Regions from separate parts of the Sinorhizobium terangae genome, predicted to be linked through region 3. Evidence: predicted binding sites of a transcription regulator. Region 3 holds the regulator's gene; each other region holds the start of a gene.

Region 1 (5,994 bases), 1.3 Mb from region 3:
AGGAAGGCCCGGCCATCAATGGCACGGTAAAGCTTCTTGAGTGGGCGGCTGCGAAAGGCGAACGCTGGGACGCCTGTCTCGTCGGCGAGCCCACCAATCCCGATGCGCTTGGCGACATGATCAAGATCGGCCGGCGCGGCTCGCTCTCCGGTCGGATCACCGTTCACGGAGTCCAGGGACATGCGGCCTATCCGCATCTCGCCGACAATCCTGTGCGCGGCATACTGCAGCTCACCGAGGCCCTGATGGACCCGCCCTTCGATAGCGGTACCGAGAGTTTCCAGCCATCGAACCTCGAGGTCACGACCATCGATGTCGGTAATCTGGCCGTCAACGTCATTCCGGCGAAGGCGAGCGCCAGCTTCAACATCCGCTTCAACGACATCTGGACCGCCGAAAGCCTGATGGCGGAGATCATCGCGCGGCTCGATCGTGCCGCAGCGAAAGACAAGCTCAGGCCCGGCCGCACACCGGTCCGCTACGACATCGTCTGGAACGAGCGTCCGAGCCACGTCTTCCTCACGCGCAACAACGCCCTCATCGATTCGCTTTCCGGCGCGGTCGAGGCCGTCGTGGGGCGCCAGCCGAAGCTCTCGACCACCGGCGGCACATCGGATGCGCGCTTCATCAAGGATTACTGCCCCGTCGTCGAATTCGGCCTCGTCGGGCAGACGATGCATATGGTCGACGAGCGCGTTGCCGTCGCCGATCTCGAGACCTTGACCGGGATCTACGAGACCTTCATTGCCCGCTGGTTCGGTCATGCCGCTGCTTGAGGAGGTCCTCACCTATGTCAAGGGGTTATGGCTGCTGATCCAGGGCAACCGCGAGGGCTTTCGCTGGCTGGACATCAGCGAAAGCGGCCTATGGCGCTCGTTCGCGGCAATACTCTGGTCTCTGCCCGCGATCGCCGTGACCTGGGCATCCTGGCGGCTCTATTATCTTTCGGCCATGCCGACCGGCACAACGATCGGCTTCGGCTTCATCCTGAAGCTGCTTGTCGTCGACCTCGCCAGCTGGCTGCTGCCAATCATCCTGGTCATCATCCTGTCCCGGCCACTGGGTTTTCAGATTTTTGTGGTGCCGGTGATCGTTACGACCAATTGGCTCTCGGTGCCGCTCTCCTACGCCATGGCACTGCCTGCAGCAATTCGTCTGCTCGTCCCGGGCAGTCAGGGTCTGACCAGCCTGATCTGGCTCTTGCTGGTGGTCGTCAGCGTCGGCTTGCTCTTCCGGCTTCTGCGCACGGTTACCGGCAACCAGACCTTGCTGGCGGCCGCGTTGACCGCACTATTCCTGCTGCCGTCGATGATGATCGGCGAATTTCTTCAACGTTTCTTTGGTCTTGTTCCAAGCTAGCGCTGACGCACCGCGCTACGCCCGGAGAAGATCAATAATCCACCTGCATGAAGTAGAGGCCGTCCGGCGGCGCGACCGGCCCGCAGGCCTTTCGATCACGCGCTTCGAGCGCCGCCTGCAAATCGTCCGGCGTCCACTTGCCCTCGCCCACCAGCTTCAGCGAACCGGCGAAGGAGCGAATCTGGTTGTGCAGAAAACTCTGGGCCGTCGCGCGGATCTCGATGAGATCTCCCGCTCGCGTCACGTCGAGCCGATCAAGCGTGCGCAGCGGGCTCGTCGCCTGGCAGTGGGCGGAGCGGAAGGTCGTGAAATCGTGGTGGCCGACCAGTCGTTGTGCGGCCACATGCATCGCCTCGTGGTCGAGCGTTTTCGGCACCCACCAGGCGCGCCTTGCTTCGAGCGCCAGCGGCGAGCGGCGAGAGATGATGCGATAGAGATAGTGGCGCCGAACCGCCGAGAAACGCGCGTCGAAATCCGGCGGCGCTTCAAGTGCGTCGAGAATCGAGACACGTTCGCCGGCAAGCGTCAGGTGGGCATTGAGCGCGTTGCGCAACGTGTGCGTCTTCCATTCGCGCGTGAGGTCCGCATGCGCCACCTGGCCCATGGCATGGACGCCGGAATCGGTGCGTCCCGCCCCACGGACGGACACTGTCTCTCCGGTCAGCGACAGGATCGCTTTCTCGATCGCGCCCTGGACAGACGGACCGTTTTCCTGACGCTGCCAGCCGACATAGTCTGAGCCGTCGTATTCGACGGTGAGGCGATAGCGCGGCATCAGGCGATCCTCGTGCCGCGGGCGACGGGCGTCCCCCGCAGGAACTCGGCGATCGCGAGCGGCTTGCCGCCGGCCTTCTGCAGTCGAGTCGGCCGCACCGCACTCTGGCCGCAGGCAATGGTCAATGTGTCATCGAGAACGGTGCCGGCTTCGCCGGCTCCGTCGACCTTCTCAGAATTCAGCACCTTGATCCGTTCCGGTTTCCCGGCAATCGTCAGCTCGAACCAGGCCCCCGGAAATGGCGAAAGACCGCGAATGTGGTTGTGAACCTCGGAGGCCGGCTTGGTGAAATCGATGTGGGTCTCCCCCTTGCTGATCTTGGCAGCGTAGACCGCGCCCTCTTCCGGCTGCGGCGTCAGCGGCAGATCGCCCGCTTCGAGCTTCGCCATCGCCTCCTTCATCAAGGCCGCCCCGACCTGCATCAGCTTGTTGTGCAGCTCGCCAGCCGTCATCGTCTCTCCGATCGCAACGGCCTTGCTGAGTGCGACCGGACCGGTGTCGAGCCCCTTGTCCATCTTCATCACCATCATGCCGGTCTCGTGGTCGCCGGCCATGATTGCCCGCTGGATCGGCGCCGCCCCACGCCAGCGCGGCAGGAGCGAGGCGTGTCCGTTGTAGCAGCCGTGCCTCGTTCCCTGGAGAATCGCCTCGGGCAGGAGCAGGCCATAGGCGACGACAACGGCGACGTCAGCATTGAACTTGGTGAAGGTCTCGCGATCGCCGGCGTCCTTGAAGTTCGGCGGGGTCAGAACGGGGATTCCGAGAAGTTCGGCGGCTTGGTGGACTGGCGATTTTTGCAGGTCGAGACCGCGCCGCCCGCCGGGACGCGGCGGCTGTGTATAGACGGCAGCGATCTCATGGCCCGCCTCGGCGAGGGCGACCAGCGTCGGTACGGAGAATTCCGGCGTTCCCATGAAAATGATGCGAAGCGGCAAGGCGGCAAACTCCGTCTCTTGAAACCAGGCTGTGTCCGCGACTTCTGGCACCGAAGCGGGCGTTTGTCAGATCGCCTTGGCGCCGCGGGTCTTGGCCGCCTTGGTGAACTTGCGGATCACCATATCCCGCTTGAGCTTGGAGATATGGTCGATGAACAGCACGCCGTTCAGATGATCGATCTCGTGCTGCAGGCAGGTGGCAAGCAGGCCATCCGCCTCGAGCGTCTGCTCCTTGCCGTGGCGGTCGAGATATTCGACGGTGACGCCCGCCGGGCGCTCCACTTCCGCGTAGTAGTCCGGGATCGACAGGCAGCCTTCCTCGTAAACCGAGCGCTCATCCGAGGATCTGACGATTTTCGGGTTGATGAAGACGAGCGGCGTCTTCTCCTCGTCCTCCCTTGACACATCGAGAACCAGGAGGCGCTTCGGCACACCGATCTGGATTGCCGCAAGGCCGATGCCCGGCGCGTCGTACATGGTTTCGAGCATGTCGTCGGCGAGGCGGCGGATATCGTCGTCAATGTTCTCCACCGGCTTGGACACCTGGCGCAGAACCGGATCGGGAAGGATGATTAGCGGCTTGATCGTCATGCTGATCCCATAGCCGATCTTTCCGCTTGCGCGCAAGAACATTGCCTCCAGTCGAGGTCACACACGCAGCACTTGCCATCTACAAAGCCCGAAGCATGTTTGTTCTTGTTTTGATCTGGTCTTCAGGCGCGAATCTGTTAGGCTGCCGCCATGGAGCCCATCGCCTTTTCCTTCGACCAACCTTTGTTCCTGCTTGGAGCCCTGCCCGTCACGGCCGGTCATCTCGTCACGGCCGCCGCACTTCTCATGGCGCTCGCCTGCCTCCTGTTTGCGCGCCGTGCGAGTTCTGCCCGCGCCGGCGAGCGAGACGAGCAGATGGCGACGCTTCTTGCCGCGCAGACGGAATTGCAGGGCCGCATCGCCGCGATGGCGGATGTTTTCGGTACCCGCCAGGCGGAGCTCAACCAGTCGATCAGCCAGCGCATCGACGGCATGACGCACCGGATCGGCGCATCGATCAGCGAGCAGACGAAGGCGACCCACGAGAACCTTCGGCGCCTGCAGGAACGGCTTGCCGTGATCGATAACGCCCAGAACAACATTCAGTCGCTCGCCAAAGACATGGCCGGTCTGCAGAACATTCTGGCAAACAAGCAGACGCGCGGGGCCTTCGGCCAGTCGCGCATGGAAGCAATCGTTGCCGATGGATTGCCGATGGGCGCCTTCGCCTTCCAGGCAACGCTTTCGAACGGCGCGCGCCCGGATTGCACGATCCGCATGCCGAACGGCCAGCCGCCACTTGTCATCGACGCGAAGTTTCCGCTCGAAGGATGGAACGCAATGCGCGATGCCGCTACGGCCGAACGGCGGCAGCAGGCGGCGCAGGCCTTTCGCCGCGACATGGAGGTCCATATCCGCGATATCGCCGGCAAATATCTTTTGCCGGGAGAGACGCAGGAGACCGCCTTCCTGTTTGTTCCTTCCGAGTCGATCTTCGCAGAGATCCACGAGCACTTCGAGGCGATCGTGCAGAAGGCGCATCGCCAGCGCATCGTCATCGTCTCGCCGTCTCTGCTGCTTTTGTCGATCCAGGTGATCCAGGCGATCCTGAAGGATGCCCGCATGCGCGAGCAGGCGCACCTGATCCAGGGCGAAGTCGCCCGCCTGATGGACGACCTCTCACGGCTCGACGAGCGTGTGCGCAAGCTCCAGGGCCATTTCGCCATGACTCAGAAGGACGTCGAGGACATTCTCATCTCGTCGAACAAGCTGACGAGGCGCGGCGCCAAGATCGAGGCGCTGGAACTCGCGGCCGAATCCGCGCCCGGAGAGGGCGAGCAGGGCGGACGGCCGCTCGACAACCGGATGGGGCAACTCAAGCTGCGGGTGGTTGACGAGGACTGACGCGGTCGGGCACTCTTCGCGAAAATCAATAATCGGACGAGGGCATCTCCACATGATCACTGTCCTTGGGTCCATCAACATGGACCTGATCGCCACGACCGCACGCCTGCCTAAGCCCGGCGAAACCGTTGCCGGGACCGGCTTCTCGACCGCCGCCGGTGGCAAGGGTGCAAACCAGGCGCTGGCCGCCCGCCGCGCCGGTGCGTCGGTGCGCATGGCCGGCGCCGTCGGCTGGGACAGTTTCGCCGAAGGCGCGCTGGCGCTCTTGAAAGCGGCCGGCGCCGACCTCAGCCTCATCAAGACGGTCGATGCTCCGACCGGTACGGCGCATATCATCGTCGGCGGCGATGGCGAAAACGTCATCGTTGTCGTCGCGAGCGCCAATGCGACGGTGAACGAGAGCGACGCAACGGCGGCGCTCGATCAGATGTCGACCGGCGATACGCTGATGCTGCAGCTCGAAATTCCCGCCGCCTCGGTCGAGACGGCGCTTTTGGAAGCCAAACGCCGCGGTATCCGCACGATCGTCAACATCGCTCCGCTGACGCTCGACGCGGCCCGTCTCGGCCGGATGGCTGATATCGTGATCGCCAACGAAACCGAATTCGAACTGCTGGCCGGCAAGACGGGCATCGACAGCGCCGAGCGCGAGGCGGCGATGAAACGGCTCCATGACGAGACCGGGCGGACCGTGATCGTGACGCTTGGGGCCGAGGGCGTGATCGCCATCCATGACGGTGCCGTTCATTGTGCCAAGGGTCTGACCATCGAACCCGTCGACACGGTCGGCGCCGGCGACACCTTCTGCGGCTACCTCGCCGCGGGCCTCGACGCCGGCCTCGCCTTCCCCGACGCCCTGCGGCAAGCGGCGGTTGCCGGATCGCTTGCATGCCTCAAGCCCGGTGCACAACCGGCCATACCGCAGGCGTCCGAGGTCGCGGCCTATCTGTGACGGACAACGCCGCGATTTGCCTCCTGTCCGCTTTTTCG
Region 2 (5,994 bases), 390 kb from region 3:
AGCACCTGGAACTCCCGGTGCAGCTTCTCGGAGGCGAGCCAAGGCGTGTAGGCCGGCAGCGCGATTCTCTCCGGACCGGTTGCGGCACCGGCGCCGAACATATCGCTCTGGCCGCTCACCTTGTTTTCCTGCGCGCGCTGGGCAAAGCCCAGGACCCGATCAAGACCGCCAATGAGTTCGGCCCGGTCGTAGCCGAAGCAATCGAATGCGCCTGCGGCGATCAGGCTTTCGAAAACGCGCCTGTTCAGGAGCTTCGGATCGATCCGGAGGCAGAAGTCCTCGAGGCTCGCGAAGGGGCGATCGCCGCGGACAGCCACGATGTGCTCGACGGCCGACTCGCCGACGCCCTTGATCGCGGCTAGCGAATAATAGATGCGGTTGTCGCCGGTCTCGAAATGGCGGAAGGAGGTCTGCACCGACGGCGCGATCACTTCGATACCGAGGCGCATGGCGTCCTGACGGAAATCGTTGATCTTTTCCGTATTGGACATATCGAGCGTCATCGACGCGGCGAGGAACTCAACCGGATAATGCGCCTTCATATAGGCGGTCTGGTAGGAGACGATTGCGTAGGCGGCCGCATGCGACTTGTTGAAGCCGTAGTTGGCGAACTTCGCAAGCAGGTCGAAGATCAGGTCGGCCTGCGGTTTCGATACCTCGTTCTTGACGGCGCCTTCGACGAAGCGGGCGCGTTGCTTGTCCATCTCCTCCTTGATCTTCTTGCCCATGGCGCGGCGCAACAGATCGGCCTCGCCGAGCGAGTAGCCAGAGAGCACCTGGGCGATCTGCATCACCTGCTCCTGATAGACGATAACGCCCTGCGTCTCCTTCAGCAGGTAGTCGATCTTCGGATGGATCGACTCGATCTCTTCCTCGCCGTGCTTGCGGGCGTTGTAGACCGGAATGTTCTCCATCGGGCCCGGACGGTAGAGCGCAACGAGGGCGATGATGTCCTCGATGCAGTCCGGCCGCATGCCGATCAGCGCCTTGCGCATGCCGGCGCTTTCCACCTGGAACACGCCGACCGTCTCGCCGCGGGAAAGCATCTCGTAGGTCTTCACGTCGTCAAGCGGAATGCTCGCAAGATCGATATGAATGCCGCGCTTGGCGACGAAATCGACCGCGGTCTTCAGCACCGTCAGCGTTTTCAAGCCGAGGAAGTCGAATTTGACGAGGCCGGCCTGCTCCACCCATTTCATGTTGAACTGGGTGACCGGCATGTCCGAACGCGGATCCCGGTACATCGGCACCAGCTTCGAAAGCGGCCGATCACCGATGACGATGCCGGCGGCGTGCGTCGAAGCATGGCGGTAGAGGCCCTCGATCTTCTGGGCGATATCGAGGAGGCGCGCCACGACCGGCTCCTTTTCCGCCTCCTCCTGAAGCCGCGGCTCCTCCTCGATCGCTTTCGAAAGCGGCGTCGGATTGGCGGGGTTATTCGGCACCAGCTTGCAGATCTTGTCGACTTGGCCATAGGGCATTTCGAGCACGCGGCCAACATCGCGCAACGCCGCACGCGCCTGAAGTGATCCGAAGGTGATGATCTGCGCCACCTGCTCGCGGCCGTATTTGCCCTGAACGTAGCGGATCACCTCTTCACGCCGGTCCTGGCAGAAGTCGATATCGAAGTCGGGCATCGACACGCGTTCGGGATTGAGGAAGCGCTCGAACAGCAGCGAGAACCGCATCGGATCGACGTCGGTGATCGTCAGCGCATAGGCAACGAGCGATCCCGCACCCGAGCCGCGGCCCGGGCCGACGGGAATGTCGTGCTGCTTGGCCCACTTGATGAAATCCGAAACGATCAGGAAGTAGCCCGGGAACTTCATGCGTTCGATGACGCCGAGTTCGAAGGCCAGCCGCTCGCGATAATCCTCTTCCTTGTAGCCGGGTGCCATGCCGAGCTTCGCCAGGCGACGCTCCAGCCCCTCCTCCGCCTGCCGACGAAGCTCCGCAGCCTCCGCACGCTCGGCTTCCTCCGGGTCATCCGAAGCGCCGGTGAAGCGCGGCAGGATCGGCCCCCGCGTCTTCAGCATGAAAGAGCAGCGCCGGGCGATTTCGATCGTGTTCTCCAATGCCTCCGGCAGATCGGCGAAGAGCGCCGCCATTTCCTTGCGGCTTTTCAGATAGTGGTCCGGCGTCAGCCGGAAACGGCTGTCATCCGAAACCATCGCGTTGTGCGCGACTGCCATCAAAGCGTCGTGCGCATCATAGTCGGCCGGCGCGGGAAAGAACGCCTCGTTGGTCGCCACCAGGGGCACATCAAAGCGATAGGCGAGATCGACCATGCGGCTCTCGTGCCGCCGGTCATAATTGCCATGCCGCTGCAGTTCCAGGTAGAGCCGGTCGCCGAAGAGCTCGATCAACGCTTTCAGCCGATTTTCGGCCAGAACCGGCGAACCCGCCTTCAATGCCATGTCGATCGGTCCGCTCGCCGCCCCCGTCAGCGCGATCAGTCCATCGGTCCCGCCTTCGGTCAGCCATGACCGGGTTATTCGCGCCGCCTGGCTGCCCTCGCCGTCGAGATAGGCGCGGCTGACGAGGTCGACGAGCCGGACATAGCCAGCGTCCGTTGCGGCGATCAGCACGAGCGACGGCAGCTTTGCAAGCTGATGATGATGGCCGCGCCGCTCCACTTCGGCCTCGTCCTCCATGTCGATCGACAATTGGCAGCCAATGATCGGCTGCAAGCCGTCATCCGCCGCCTTTTGGGAGAATTCGAGCGCAGCAAACAGATTGTTGGTGTCGGCAATGCCAATGGCTGGCTGTTCATCGGCCACAGCCTTGCCGATGATCTTCTTCAGCGGCAGCGCGCCCTCGAGCAGCGAGAAGGCCGAATGCACACGCAAGTGTACAAACTGCGGATCCTTCACAGTGGCGCCCTGCCCAAGGCTTTCGTCATTCGCCATCGTTGCACTCCGATTCCCGTTCGGAGCAGAGGATATCCCGTTTCCGGTCCTTGATGTCCAGCACAACGGCCGGAGCCACGGTCTTTTTTCAACATTGCATCCGAGGCAGCGCAGGTCCGACGCGGCCACGCCATGCGAAGCCGCACCAGCGCAGAAGGATCAGAATCCGAGCGCAATCACTGAAATGCTGGCGATGAACAGGCTCATGGAGGCGAAGGCGGCGAGATCACGAACGAAATCAGTCATAATATGGCTCCTTTCCGCTATTGTTTTTCTTTTGTTCTTTTTTTGTTCCGAAGTCAAGCAAGCCTGAATAAAAGATCCCGTAATTCAAAGTTCATGGTTAACGCGTGTGGCTGGGCACCAGATTGCAACTCCCAAGATCCAAACCAAACCGCAGGCAGTTCGGAGGCCGGCACCGTTTGTTCCCTTTTTGTTCTTTACAAGCTGGCGATGTTACGGCATCCTCGCTGGCGAAAATGGGAGGACGCTCATGTTCAGCATCGAGGAACTCACCGACTTCATCGTCGAGGCGAAATCGAGAACCTATGTCGGCGGCGGAGCGGCGCTCCCTGCCTGCAGACCCGGCTCACGCGATATCGGTCACCAGCGCGGTGCGTGGAGCTATCTCGACAGCTATTTCGGCGGAACGGATTTTGCCGGCCAGGAAACCGTCTGGCACGGAGGCAATCCGCGCTGGGCGATGAATTATTTCGGTCGAATCATCCGTCCGGACCTAATCGACGCGGAACGAGCCGGCGCCGTCATCAAAACTGCACTACAGACCATGTACCGCGACAGGCGCCATTTCCTCGGCGGCACGCGATATCAGCACGCCTACGGTTGTTACGTCGACAGCAGCCGCGGGGCGACCGATCATTTTTCCGGACGCGAGGTCATCTTTGTCGATGGCGAAGAGGCCTATGAGCTCGATTATCGCGGCGGGCTCATCGTTCCTTGACCAGCTCGCGATGATCCTGGGCCGAAGCGACCCGATCATAAACCTGGTCACTCCAATGAGTCGGAGCGGGACGCGCGCGGAAAGCCGCACACTTCCTCCTGCTCTACCCGCGCACTACTTCAGTTCGACGACCTTCCCGTCCTCGATCGTCACACGGCGATCCATCAGGGAGGCGAGTTCATGATTGTGCGTCGCAATCAATGCGGCAAGGCCCGACTGGCGTGCCAGTGCCTCCATCGCCTCGAACACATAGCCGGCGGTCTCGGGATCGAGATTGCCGGTCGGCTCATCGGCCAGCAGAACGAGCGGCGCATTGGCCACAGCACGGGCGATGGCGACGCGCTGCTGCTCGCCGCCCGAAAGCTCAGCCGGCCTATGGCTGCCACGGTGGCCGATGCGCATATAGTCGAGCAAAGCGGCGGCTCTCTCCGCCGCTTCTGCCTTCGGAAGGCCGGCAATCAGTTGCGGCATCATGATGTTTTCCAGCGCGGAAAATTCCGGCAGAAGGTGATGGAACTGATAGACGAAGCCGATTTCCTTTCGCCGGATAGCCGTGCGCCGATCATCGCTGAGCCCGTTGCAAGCCAATCCATTCACGACGACTTCGCCCGCGTCCGGATGTTCGAGCAGGCCCGCGACATGCAAGAGCGTCGACTTGCCGGTTCCCGAAGGCGCCACGAGCGCGACGGTCTCACCGCTTCGCAGCGTGAAATCGACGCCCTTGAGAATCGGGAGGTAGGTGTCGCCCTCGCCATAGTGCCGCTCGATGCCGGAGAGCTGCAGTGCCACACGCGCATTCATTTTGCGTTCTTGTCCTTGTTATTCGTACCGCAGGGCCTGCACCGGATCGAGGCGCGAGGCACGCCAGGCCGGGAAGATCGTGGCAAGGAAGGAAAGGGCAATCGCCATGATGACGACGGCAATCGTCTCGTCCGCATTCATATCGGCGGGAAGCTGGCTCAGGAAATAGAGCTCGGGATTGAAGAGCGTCGTTCCCGAGACCCACGAGAAGAACTGGCGGATCGATTCGATATTAAGGCAGACGACGACGCCAAGGAGCACGCCGGCGATCGTGCCGGCGACCCCGATGGCGGCGCCGGTCATGAAGAAGATGCGCATCACCGATCCGGACGTTGCGCCCATGGTTCTGAGGATTGCAATGTCGCTGCCCTTGTCCTTCACCAGCATGATGAGGCCGGAAATGATGTTCAAGGCCGCGACCAGCACGATCAGCGTCAGGATCATGAACATCACGTTGCGCTCGACCTCAAGCGCAGAGAAGAAGGTTTTGTTGCGGTCGCGCCAGTCGGTGATGAAGATCTGCCGGCCGGCCGCATCTTCAATGGGCTTGCGCAGGGAATCGACCCCGTCCGGATGTTCGGCGAAAATTTCGATCGATTGGACGAGGCCCTCGGCGTTGAAGTAAAGCTGCGCCTCCTCGAGCGGCATGAAGATGATCGTTGCGTCATATTCCGACATGCCGATTTCGAAGATCGCCGAGACGGTATAGGCCTTGACGCGCGGATTCATGCCCATGGGCGTCACATCGCCGTTCGGCGAGGTCAGCGTGATCGTGCCGCCGACACGGATGCCCAGCTGTTCGGCCATGCGCGAACCGATTGCAACACCGCTGCCAGACGCAAAGCCGACCAGATCGCCGGACTGGATGTGCTCGGAAATGGATTTCAGCTTCGAGAGGTCGTCAGGACGGACCCCGCGAACGAGGGCCCCTGTCGACGCATCACCGTAGCCCTGGGCGAGCACCTGTCCCTCGACCATCGGGATCGCCATGGTCACGCCCGGTACCGCCGAAAACTTATTGGCGAGTTCCGCGTAGTTGGTCAGCGGACCATCGAGCGGCTGTACGATGATATGGCCGTTCATGCCGAGGATGCGGGAAATGAGCTCGGTGCGGAATCCGTTCATCACCGCCATGACGATGATCAACGTCGCGACACCCAGCATGATGCCGATGAATGAGAAGCCGGCTATGACCGAGATGAAGGCCTCTTTCCGACGCGAGCGCAGATAGCGCCAGGCCACCATGCGCTCGAACGCGGAAAAGGGACGGCTGGAAGGCACACCAGACTGAGCGGCAGCCTGCACCTGGTCTTCAGTCGCCGC
Region 3 (5,994 bases):
CGACGCCATGGCCAATCCCATTGCGCCGACGCCCACGAATCCAACTCTTGCCGACATGCAATCCTCCCCTCCTGCCTTGGAAAAATGCCAGCCGAAACCGTTGGGACACGCATGAGCGCTCCCTGAAGGCCAACAATGATCATGCGATGATTGAAATCCGGACTATCCGGAAATGCTCCTCCTCGACCGTCGCTTCGATTGTGCGACACCGTCTCCTCACGGCTTCGTACAACCCCGTCCTCAAGGACTTCCCGCTTCGGCCTTCCCTGGGCAAATCGATCGTAACCGCCGGGAATGATCGAAGTCTGCGTTTCGGAAGTTCTAAAATCAAGAAGAATGATTTGATATCGTTCAAACCAGAAGTTAGAACTGACTATCGTCAAATCCAGTTTCTCGGGGAGGTGAAATATGGATCTGCGTTCGGTCAATCGGTTCCTTGCAGTCGCTGAACTGGGCAGCCTGAACAAGGCCGCGCAGCGCCTCAATCTTTCCCAGCCGGCACTTTCGAAAAGTATCCAAATGCTTGAATATGCTTTCGGAGTGCCGCTGCTCGACCGCGGCCCGCGCGGCATCACGCTCACTTCCTTTGGCGAGGCGGTCTTCGATCATGCCCGGCGCATTGCCGCGGAGATGCGCAAGATGGAAAGCGAAATCAAAGCGATCCGCACGCTTGGATCGGGCGAGATCAACGTCGGCGCTCCGCTTGGCCCTGACAGCCGCACGCTCGCTTTTGCGATCCTCAGGCTCGTGACTGACGAGCGGCGTCTGACCATCAACATTGCCAATGGCACTCGCAGTGACCTGATCCGCCCATTGCTGCTCGGCGATCTCGACTTCCTGATCGCGACCCTCTTCGAGCCGGAGGATCTTCCGCCCGATGTCGAGCAGAGCGAGCTCTATCTCGATTCCATGATCCTCGTCGTACGCGCCGGTCACCCTATGCTTGACGGTCACCAGATCGAACTCAAGGACCTGGCCCAGTACCCTTGGGTGGTATTGACCGGCAACCGCGACCTCGAAGGCGCGCTGCGCAAGATCGTAGGCATGGAGTTCAATAAATCGGTTCTGCGCAGCGGCTCTCCGATGTTCGTCAAGAACATTCTCCAGAAGAGCGAGTTCATCGGCCTTGTGCGCCAGGACGCCGTCCGAATAGAGCTCGAAACAGGTTCGTTGGTCGAGATCGATATATCCGGCCAGCTTGACATCCAGGAGCTCGTGCCGGCGCAAAAGGTGGGATTGATCTTCCGATCCGACGTTTCAATTCCGGTGGCGAGCCAGGCCTTGATCCAGGAGATCACAACCGCGACACGCGCAAGCTCCGGAGCCCTCACCAGCCTGACCGACCGGCCAGGGTCGCGGCTCTAACTTTTGCATCGTTAGCGGGATAGCAGTCTGCCGAGCGACCGACCGCTTTTCAGCGGGAATACGCGACGACTGGGAAAATTCACGGAATTTTAGGCACTTGCGGAACACATATGGAACATATAGTGTCTGTTCTTGATTTGTTTCGCGATTCTGGAGTGACGCGCCATGCTAACCCGCAAGCAACAGGAATTGCTTCTGTTCATTCACGAACGAATGAAGGAATCCGGGGTGCCGCCGTCCTTCGATGAGATGAAAGACGCGCTGGACCTCGCCTCCAAGTCGGGCATCCACCGGTTGATTACAGCGCTCGAGGAACGTGGGTTCATTCGCCGCCTTCCCAACCGGGCGCGCGCACTTGAAGTCATCAAGCTGCCTGAGGCCTATACAACGAGCCCGCAGCCTCGGCGTGGCTTCTCGCCAAGCGTGATCGAAGGCAGCCTGGGCAAGCCGCCTGCCGCGCCGGCCGCCGCGCCGAAATCGCCGCCACCGAGCGATACCGCATCCGTTTCGGTGCCGGTCATGGGACGAATCGCGGCCGGTGTTCCGATCTCCGCGATCCAGAACAACACGCACGACATTTCCATCCCGGCCGAGATGTTGGGCAGTGGCGAACACTACGCGCTCGAAATCAAGGGCGACTCGATGATCGAAGCGGGTATCTTCGACGGCGACACTGTGATCATTCGGAATGCAAACACGGCTAATCCCGGCGACATCGTCGTTGCACTGGTCGACGATGAAGAGGCAACGCTCAAACGGTTCCGCAGAAAGGGCGCGTCCATTGCGCTCGAAGCGGCCAACCCGGCCTATGAAACGCGGATATTCGGGCCGGACCGCGTCAAGATCCAGGGCAAGCTCGTTGGCCTCATTCGCCGCTATCACTAAGCGCGTCGCGTTAAATCGGACTTATGTGACGCGCCTTAGATCAGTGCTTTTGTGCATCTCGTTGCCCCAACCACGGCACACTTTTGAGCGACACGCATTCGTTTGACGATGTAAGCGGTATTCGAGCCTGGTTGCAGGAGGCGGTGGCGTTTAGAAGCTGCTGGTCGGATGTTCTTTTTGAGCGCGAGACCTGACCTACCGGCTTCTCAGGATTCCTACCGTTGTTTCCGTGGTCGCAGCCGAATGCGGGCACGCCACGGAAGGCCCCTCGCCCAGACACTCGCGAAGCGTCTGGATTGGACCAAGATCATCGATTTTCTTGAGATAAGATCCCTTTGAGGCCTCAGGCGTCGAAGAACCACTGGCCTGCAATACCTCCAGCACCGCGCCGTTGGCCTGCTGCATGTTTTAGTCCGAGTCGACAACGATTTAGAAAACATGCAGTAGAGCGAGGCAAACGTTCAGCAGGAAGAAAAAGCCGGCCCATGCCCTTCGGCAGAGACCGGCGAGTGTACAAACCGCGCTTCAAAGCAAAAACTCGTTGTAAATGATATCGAGGGAGTTTAGGGGCGACACCTGCCATGATCCATGGACCTTAGTCCTACGGGACGTTGCCAAAGGTCTTAGGATTGTTGTGCGGTCCGCTCTTCGGCATGTAGCTATGACCGCGCGCAGGCGACATCCATGCCGGCGATCGAGGCGTTGGGGTGACCAGAGCCCGCTCGGCTGTCCCTTCGAGCCGCTATGGGACCTTCGTTGGAAAGAGTGCCGGACTGACGAGGTCATGACATATGGCCTCGATCCTTGCCCTGGTGATGAGGCTTAGGCAATTCTCGCAATCTGCTTGAAGCGGATATGTTAAGCTATTGATTTTGTTTGGAGGCCTCGCCCGGAATTGAACCGGGGTACAAGGATTTGCAGTCCTCTGCGTCACCACTCCGCCACGAGGCCTCTCGCGCTCGATCGATCAAGCGATGGCCGGCGTTTAGAACGAATCTATGAGGAGCGCAAGGGGGAAGGACTCGAAAAAGGTAGAACGTACGAAGGCATTCACCGTTCTCCCCAGCAATCCCCAGCGGCATCCAATCGGCGGATTCGTCAGCCGCCCCGCTGCCTCCAGACATCGGTTCCGCGTGCCAAGTTCAGGACTTTCCGGACGAATTTTGCTGGCCGCGCCAGCGTGCCCACCAGACCGCCAGTTTGCGGCGACGCCGGCGGATCGCCGGTATGTCGTGAGAGAGCACAAGCAGCCCCAGAGGAATCATCCAGAAACCGAGCACCGGCAGGAAGCCCAACACGCCGCCCACGATAAGAAGCGAGCCAAGCAGAATTCTAAGCACCGGCGAGTTGGGCAAGCTTATACGCCATTTTCCGAGAACGATCTCACGTGTCTGCGGATCGATGCCGAAATGTCGTTCTTTCCTGGCGTTCGTCATTATTGCTCTTTCATGCTCCTCCCCCAGAATTGGGGCCTTCTCCACAGCCTCGCAACCGACGTTGTCATTTTTTTTGAAAAACCGCTTGGCAAATCGAAAAAGCATTTGTATTAGCAGCCTCACTTCTGCGGCGCAGATGATCCCTGGTAGCTCAGCGGTAGAGCACTCGACTGTTAATCGATAGGTCGCCGGTTCGAATCCGGCCCGGGGAGCCAGTTTCAAAGAGCCATTCGCGGCAAGTACGCGAATGGCTCTTTTCGTTTGTCAGTATAAAACGCGTCGCCTTCGATCGGACTCATGTGACGCGCTTTAGGTCATTTGCTTTTATGCATGTCGTTGTCCCAAAACCGCTGCACACTTTTGGGCGACATGCATTAGTCCCGAAGGTTCCTCATGCGTGTTGCATGGCTTTTCCTGGCTCTCGCGATCGCGACCGAGGTCGCTGGCCTCACCGCGATGAAGGCCGCGTCCGCCTCCGGCTCCTATGCCGGACATGCGATCATGTATGCATCGATTGCGCTCTCATACGTATTCCTCGCCAGGGCCGTGAAGACGATCTCTGTCGGCGTCGCCTATGCCATCTGGGAAGGGTCAGGTGTCGCCCTCATCACGCTGGTCTCGGTGTTCGTCTTTGGCCATGCACTGAGCGGCCGTGAAATGCTGGGCCTGTCGATGGCCATCGTCGGGATACTGCTCGTCAACGCGGGCGAGGCACCGGAAGAGGAAGCGGCGGGAGAAGCGGCCCGATGAGCGCCAACAGCTTCTATTTCGCTTTCGCGGTTATGGCCGGCGTCCTCGACGTCGCTGCGAATCTGGCTTCCACGAAGTCGAACGGCTTTGCACGGCGCGGCTGGGGCGTGCTTTCGATTCTCCTGGTACTTGCCGCCTTCGCGCTGCTTGCGGAGGCGGTCAAGGGCATGGAACTTGCCATCGCCTATGCGGTGCTCGGTGCCACCGGCATCTTCGGCACCGCGATCTGCGGGCGTCTCTTCTTCGGTCAGAAGCTGAAACCGGTCGGCTGGCTCGGCCTGTCGCTCGTCTTCGGTGCGGTTCTCGTGCTTCACACCGCCTGACGCGACCGCCCCTTCGTTCTGGATTGCGACTTTTTCGCCGTGGTGGCGGGCACGCGCCCGGGCACGAGCCAGTTGAGAAGCGCGAAATAGGCCCTGTACGGCAGGAAACGCGCCAGTTTAACCGCATAGGTAAAGCGTTTCGGGAACGTGATCTCGAAGCGCCCTGATTTCAGGCCGAGGCAAATGCGCTCCGCCGCCTCCTCTACGCTCACCAGGGCCGGTCGCGGGAACTTGCCTCTGGCGGAGGCGGCCGTGTCGACAAAACCCGGACAGATCAATTGCAGGCGGATGCCGATACGATCGAGGTCGAATTTCAAGCTCTCGGCCATATTGATGAGCCCTGCCTTGGTCGCCCCGTATGCAGCGCTCATCGGCAGGCCGCTGTATCCCGCCAGCGACGACATGATGGCGATCTGGCCATGGCCGTTCGCCTTCATGTGTTCGACAACGGGTACGAGGCAATTGACCACGCCATGAAGATTGACCGCAAAGCTCTTATCGAAGGCGTCCCGGTTAAGATCGTCGCCGCGCACCGGAATCACTACGCCCGCATTGAGCAGGGCCAAAGCCACCCGGCCGTGATCGTATTCGATCGCCGCCAGCAAACGCTCCATGTCGCTCGGATCCGTGACGTCCCCATCGAGAACGACAATCCTGCCGGGGCCTGACGCCTCATGCTGAAGCGCCACCAGCCTCTCGTGGTTACGTGCCGTGACGACGACCGAGTACCCCTCCTCAACCAGCCTCAGGGCGACGGCGCGCCCGATGCCCGAACTCGCCCCTGTTATCCACACCATTCCATGGTCGGGTCGGGCTGTGAATGCAGTCGCCATTTCGTCCTCGCGTGCATCGGGAAGGGCTTCCCCTTCCAAAACCCGTGGCTGTCTCCCCCCTGCCCGGGTTTAATGCCTCTCCGACGGCAACGCCTGTCCAGATTTTCCACTTTCGACCGCCCTTTTGACGACCGAGACGAATTTTGCCCGGGACAGGTTAGCTGCGAAACGCTATTTCTTGCCTAGTGCACAGGCTGAGCCGAAAACACGCCAATATTTCGGCGATCTTGCCTGTAAACCAAATGTTTATCGGATCGCCGTTCATCAGGGTTTATGCTGGGCTCAGACCCGGCGTCTGTTCCGTCCAGCGTGAGGTTTTCAAAATGACCGTTCTTCCGTCCGTGCTCGAAGCGATCGGCAACACACCGTTGATCCGACTCCAGGCCGTTTCCGAAGCCACCG
Region 4 (5,994 bases), 1.6 Mb from region 3:
GGCTGCCATCTGGCTGATCCATACGTTCTGGCCCGAACATGCGCATGCGCAGCAGCCTTCACCGCCGGTGAGCCAATGCCAGGCGATAGCCGAAGCCACGCCAAAGGCGACATTCGCCAGCTTCACGGTTCCGGGGACAATGCCGGCGAGTGCGGCCGACAGCGAAGTCAATATAACCTACCTCGGCCACTCGACGTTCCTGATCGAAACGCCAGGCGGAATTTCGATCGCCACCGACTACAACGGCTGGTTCCGGCCCCCTGCACCGCCGACTGTGGTCACGATGAACAAGGCCCATTCCAGCCACTATACTTTGACGCCGGACCCCGCCATCCAGCACGTCCTGCATGGCTGGGGCGATAATGGCAAGCCGGCCGACCATGATCTCGTCGTTGGCGACGCCTATATCCGCAATGTCACGACGGACATACGTTCCGGCTACGGAGGCATGGAGCACAACGGCAATTCGATCTTTATCTTCGAGGTTGCCGGCCTCTGCATCGGCCATCTCGGCCACCTGCATTACGAACTCGACGACAGCCATTACCGCCAGATCGGCCGGCTCGACGTGCTGATGGTCCCGGTCGATGGCGGCCTGACGATGGGCGCCGAGAGCATGAGCCGCGTCGTATCCCGTCTGCGCGCCGCGCTGATCCTGCCAATGCACCGGCCGCCGTTGATCAACGACTTTCTGGCGATGTTCGGCGACGACTACGACAAGAGCTTTGCCACGGAGTCAAGCGTGAAGGTGTCGCTGCGCTCCCTGCCGAGCAAGCCCCTGATCTATGTTCTCCTCGGCGGTTGAGCTGCCCACCGCGGCGATCCGCGCTCTGACGGCGGCGGATTTCCGCGCATTGAAAACACGCGGCCCTGCTGGACGGGGCCCGGCAATGAAACTATAAGGCGCCCCATCTCAATAAATTCATGCATGCAGAGGGCGCCATGGCTGGCCATTCACAGTTCAAGAACATCATGCACCGCAAGGGCCGTCAGGATGCGGTGCGCTCGAAAATGTTTTCCAAGCTCGCGCGCGAAATCACCGTCGCGGCAAAGTCGGGCATGCCTGACCCGGCGATGAACCCGCGCCTCAGGCTGGCGATCCAGAACGCCAAGGCGCAGTCGATGCCGAAGGACAACATCGAGCGGGCGATTAAGAAGGCGTCGGGCGGCGATGCGGAGAACTATGAGGAAGTCCGTTACGAGGGCTACGGCCCGGGCGGCGTCGCCGTCATCGTCGAGGCGCTGACCGACAATCGCAACCGCACCGCCTCCAATGTCCGCTCGACCTTCACCAAAGCCGGCGGCGCACTTGGCGAGACCGGCTCGGTTTCATTCTCCTTCGATCGCGTCGGCGAAATCACCTACAAGCTTTCCGCCGGCGATGCAGACAAGGTCATGGAAGCGGCGATCGAAGCGGGCGCCGACGATGTGACGACGGACGAAGACGGTCACACGATCATTTGCAGCTTCGAGAATATCGGCGAGGTGTCGAAGGCCCTCGAAGAGGTTCTTGGCGAGGCGGAAACCGTCAAGGCGATCTGGAAGGCGCAGAACACCGTGCCGGTGGACGAGGAAAAGGCGCAGTCGCTGATGAAGCTGATCGATAACCTCGAAGACGACGATGACGTTCAGAACGTCTATTCGAACTTCGAAGTTTCCGATGAGGTTCTTGCCAGGCTTTCGGCCTGAGTTTTCTTTTGATCTGACGAAAACGACCCGCGCTCCGAGTGGAACGCGGGTTTTTTGTTTCAGCATGGCTTCGCTGCCGACGAAACCTTTGCTCACTCTGCGGCCGCAAGATCCCCCTGCGCCTCGCCAAACAGCTTCAAGGAATGCAGCCGCGCCTCCATGTCGAAGATCGGCATGGAAATGATCAGCTCGTCGGCCCTGGTCTGCTCAAGGAAGGTCTGAATTTTCCTGCGAATCGTCTCGGGACTACCGACGACCGCGTAGGTCATGGCGTGATCGACGAAGATCTTTTCGTCGTCGCTCCAGAGCCCATCCATGGATTTGACCGGCGGCGGAAAGCGGCCGCGCGCGTTGCGGCGGAGTGCCACGAAGGACTGCTGCATGGAGGTGAAGAGGTAATTTGCCTCCTCGTCGGTATCGGCGGCGACGCCCATCACGCCGACCATCACGTGCGGTTTTTCGAGACCGGCCGATGGCGTGAAGCGCTCGCGGTAGATTTCGAGAGCGGTGAGCAGCATGTCGGGGGCGAAATGCGAGGCGAAAGCGAAGGGGAGGCCGAGCATGCCGGCAAGGTGAGCGCTGAAGTGGCTGGAACCGAGCAGCCAGATCGGCACATTGGTATCGGCGCCGGGGACGGCGATGATCCTCTGGTCTTCGGTGACGGGGCCGAGCAGCGCCTGGAGCTCCACGACATCATTCGGAAAATTGTTGGCGCTCGCCTCCATGTTGCGGCGGAGCGCCTGTGCCGTCCTCATGTCGGTGCCGGGCGCACGACCGAGGCCAAGGTCGATGCGGCCCGGATAGAGCGCGGCGAGCGTGCCGAATTGCTCGGCGATGACGAGGGGCGAATGATTGGGCAGCATGATTCCGCCCGAGCCGACGCGGATCGATCGTGTCGCCGCCGCCACGTGGGAGATGACCAGCGAGGTCGCCGCGCTCGCAATTCCCTTCATTCCGTGATGTTCGGCCAGCCAGAAGCGCTTGTAACCGTTCTCCTCGGCGGCGATCGCCAGCCGACGCGAGTTTTCGAGCGACTGGGCGACGCTGCCGCCCTCGGTAATCGGCGACAGGTCGAGAATGGAGAAGGGAATCATGGCGAGGCCTTCAATTAAGAGAAATTGATCGATCGCAATGTAGGTTCAAGTTTCTTAAAGCCAATAGTGCGCAAGCCTTTTTCACGACACCGCCGGGCATTCCTGTGTAATGTTTTTGTTTTGTTCACTTTTTGCTGGCAGCGTTAGGCTGACCGACATAGGGTGAGGCATGCAGAATACGATTCGCATCATCGGCATCGATCCGGGCCTTCGGCGCACCGGCTGGGGCATTATCGAGACGCTGGGTAACTCGTTGCGTTTCGTGGCCTCAGGCACGGTGATTTCGGATGGCGAGATGGATCTTGCGTCACGTCTCTGCCAATTGCACGACGGGCTTGCCGATGTCGTCCACAGCTACCAGCCGCGCGAAGCCGCCGTCGAGCAGACCTTCGTCAACAAGGACGCGACAGCGACGCTGAAGCTCGGCCAGGCACGAGGGATTGCCATGCTGGTTCCGGCGCGTGCCGGTCTCAGAGTAGCGGAATATGCGCCGAATGCGGTGAAGAAGGCGGTGATCGGCGTCGGCCATGGCGAGAAGCAGCAGATCCACATGATGCTGAAAGTGCTGATGCCGAAGGTTCAGTTCAAGGGCAACGATGCCGCCGACGCGCTCGCCATCGCCATCTGCCATGCGCACAACCGGCAGGCGGTGACGAGTCGCCTTGCGGCGCTTGCGGGGTAGTCGTGGAAGGGACGGTTGCGATGGGTCACCCCCTCTGGCCTGCCGGCCATCTCCCCACAAGGGGGGGAGAGTACGTGCCGCTTACCCCTCGCTTCGACCGAAACAGGTCAGCAAGCGGAAAGCTCCGGTGGAGGCACGGATGGTGCCGCATCTGGTCTCCCCCTTGTGGGGGAGATGGCCGGCAGGCCAGAGGGGGTAGGATGGATGATGACCTACCAGGGAATCTTCAGGTTCAGGGACGCAGAGAGACGGAAGCCAGATGATCGGTAAGCTCAAGGGCACCATAGACGAGATTGGCGAAGATCACGTGATTCTGGACGTCCACGGAGTCGGATACGTCGCCCATTGTTCGGTGCGGACACTGGCAAAGCTCGGGCGGGCCGGGGAGGCAGCGGTCCTCTTCATCGAGACCTATGTGCGTGAAGATCAATTGAAGCTCTTCGGCTTCATGAGTGCGCTGGAGCGCGAGTGGTTCCGGCTGCTTCAGAGCGTTCAGGGCGTGGGCTCCAAGGTCGCATTGGCCGTGCTTTCGACGTTGACGCCCGGCGAGCTGGCCAACGCCATAGCCTTGCAGGACAAAACGTCGATTTCCCGAGCACCGGGTGTCGGGCCAAAAGTGGCCGTTCGTATCGTCACCGAACTCAGGAACAAGGCTCCGGCTTTTGCCGGCGAGATGACCCCGTCGATCGGCCTGAAGCAGGAACTCGGCGAAGGCGTTGCGCCGGCGCCGGTTTCCGATGCGGTCTCGGCGCTCACCAATCTCGGCTATTCGCGCGATCAGGCGGCAAACGCTGTCGCGGCTGCATTGAAGAATGGGGGAGAGGACGCCGACAGCGCCAAACTCATCCGCCTGGGCCTGAAGGAACTCTCCCGGTGAATGGCAGGCCTTTCTGCAGCCACAATGACATCGGAGTACATGGATCGCGAGCCGACCTTGCTGGATCGGCTGCCGCGCTCCCGGTATGGTTGAGCGTCGCAGCCGTCGGGACGGCCGGCTTTGCCGTCAGCTTTCCCATGACCGCGGTTCAGCCCGAATGGATGTTTTGAGATGAGTGAAGCCGCACGCCTGATTGCGCCGGAGAAGCGGGGCGAGGATCTTGACGCGACCCTGCGTCCGCAATCGCTCGACGAATTCACCGGACAGGCGGAAGCGCGCGCCAATCTCAAGATCTTCATCGAGGCCGCGCGCAATCGTGGCGAGGCGCTCGACCACGTGCTTTTCGTCGGCCCTCCGGGGCTCGGCAAAACGACGCTTGCCCAGATCATGGCAAAGGAGCTCGGCGTCAATTTTCGCTCGACGTCCGGACCGGTGATCGCCAAGGCCGGTGACCTTGCGGCGCTGCTCACCAATCTCGAAGAACGCGACGTGCTGTTCATCGACGAAATCCACCGTCTGAACCCCGCGGTCGAGGAAATCCTCTATCCGGCGATGGAGGATTTCCAGCTCGACCTCATCATCGGCGAGGGACCGGCGGCACGCTCTGTGAAGATCGACCTGTCGAAGTTCACGCTGGTGGCGGCAACGACGCGCCTCGGCCTCCTGACGACGCCGTTGCGCGACCGCTTCGGTATTCCGGTTCGTCTCAATTTTTACACGGTCGAGGAGCTGGAGCTGATCGTCCGGCGTGGCGCTCGGCTGATGGGCCTCGGCATGACCGACGAAGGGGCGCGCGAAATTGCTCGCCGCGCCCGCGGCACGCCGCGCATCGCCGGCCGGCTCCTGCGCCGGGTGCGTGACTTCGCCGAAGTGGCGCGGGTCGAGGCGGTGACGCGGGAGCTTGCCGACGAGGCGCTGACGCGGTTGCTGGTCGACAATATGGGGCTCGACCAGCTTGACCGTCGCTATCTGACCATGATTGCCCAGAATTTCGGTGGCGGTCCGGTGGGCATTGACACGATTGCGGCGGGTCTTTCGGAACCGCGCGATGCGATCGAGGATATTATTGAACCCTATCTGATCCAGCAGGGCTTCATACAGCGCACGCCACGCGGCCGGGTGCTGACGGCGAACGCCTGGAAACATCTCGGGCTCAACCCGCCGAAGGATATCGAGGCGACGCAATTCCGCCTGACGCTCGAGGACGAATGAGGATGATCACCCGTCGCGATTTCATGAAATTCATCGGCGGCAGTTTCACGAGCTTTGCGGCGCTCGGCAGCTATGCCTTTGCCTTCGAGCCGTTGGCCCGGCTCAACGTGACCCGTTACGCGCTGACGCCGACCGGCTGGACGCCCGGGTTGAAGCTGCGCATCGTGGCACTCGCCGACATCCATGCCTGCGAACCCTGGATGTCCGCGAGCCGCATCGCCTCGATCTGTCGGCAGGCGAACGATCTCGGTGGCGACATTACTGTGTTGCTCGGCGACTATGCGGCCGGCATGAACTTCGTGACCCGCTACGTTCATTCCAGCGAGTGGTCCAAGGCGCTGGCGACGCTGTCGGCGCCGCTCGGCGTTCATGCCATCATGGGCAATCACGACTGGTGGGAAGACAAGACCGCGCAGAGAAATGGCAGCGGACCGACCTTC

What was found. The regulator LexA, encoded in region 3, represses DNA repair genes until DNA is damaged. The targets are predictions, from matches to a motif close to TGTTCNNNNTGTGTTCNG.
Region 1: a site for LexA is predicted at 3,761-3,778, ahead of QA637_RS00275 (DNA recombination protein RmuC). Genes of this name have one in related genera too.
Region 2: a site for LexA is predicted at 3,188-3,205, ahead of QA637_RS04590 (DUF5680 domain-containing protein). Genes of this name have one in related genera too.
Region 4: a site for LexA is predicted at 2,894-2,911, ahead of ruvC (crossover junction endodeoxyribonuclease RuvC). Genes of this name have one in related genera too.

The regions. Positions count from the first base shown of each region.
Region 1 covers NZ_CP121659.1:57,272-63,265, reverse strand. The annotation lists gene dapE (succinyl-diaminopimelate desuccinylase) at 1-776, shown strand, start outside; gene QA637_RS00295 (hypothetical protein) at 763-1,359, shown strand; gene truA (tRNA pseudouridine(38-40) synthase TruA) at 1,391-2,134, opposite strand; gene fmt (methionyl-tRNA formyltransferase) at 2,134-3,069, opposite strand; gene def (peptide deformylase) at 3,136-3,660, opposite strand; gene QA637_RS00275 (DNA recombination protein RmuC) at 3,811-5,004, shown strand; gene QA637_RS00270 (ribokinase) at 5,057-5,956, shown strand.
Region 2 covers NZ_CP121659.1:969,663-975,656, reverse strand. The annotation lists gene dnaE (DNA polymerase III subunit alpha) at 1-2,909, opposite strand, end outside; gene QA637_RS04590 (DUF5680 domain-containing protein) at 3,403-3,870, shown strand; gene QA637_RS04585 (ABC transporter ATP-binding protein) at 3,985-4,671, opposite strand; gene QA637_RS04580 (lipoprotein-releasing ABC transporter permease subunit) at 4,690-5,994, opposite strand, start outside.
Region 3 covers NZ_CP121659.1:1,356,682-1,362,675, reverse strand. The annotation lists gene QA637_RS06540 (NAD(P)-dependent oxidoreductase) at 1-57, opposite strand, end outside; gene QA637_RS06535 (LysR family transcriptional regulator) at 409-1,365, shown strand; gene lexA (transcriptional repressor LexA) at 1,531-2,250, shown strand; tRNA gene QA637_RS06525 (tRNA-Cys) at 3,128-3,201, opposite strand; gene QA637_RS06520 (hypothetical protein) at 3,393-3,686, opposite strand; tRNA gene QA637_RS06515 (tRNA-Asn) at 3,827-3,901, shown strand; gene QA637_RS06510 (SMR family transporter) at 4,080-4,436, shown strand; gene QA637_RS06505 (SMR family transporter) at 4,433-4,759, shown strand; gene QA637_RS06500 (SDR family NAD(P)-dependent oxidoreductase) at 4,747-5,592, opposite strand; gene QA637_RS06495 (cysteine synthase A) at 5,916-5,994, shown strand, end outside.
Region 4 covers NZ_CP121659.1:2,912,339-2,918,332, reverse strand. The annotation lists gene QA637_RS13945 (MBL fold metallo-hydrolase) at 1-805, shown strand, start outside; gene QA637_RS13940 (YebC/PmpR family DNA-binding transcriptional regulator) at 943-1,689, shown strand; gene QA637_RS13935 (LLM class flavin-dependent oxidoreductase) at 1,782-2,783, opposite strand; gene ruvC (crossover junction endodeoxyribonuclease RuvC) at 2,953-3,465, shown strand; gene ruvA (Holliday junction branch migration protein RuvA) at 3,725-4,342, shown strand; gene ruvB (Holliday junction branch migration DNA helicase RuvB) at 4,514-5,554, shown strand; gene QA637_RS13915 (metallophosphoesterase) at 5,557-5,994, shown strand, end outside.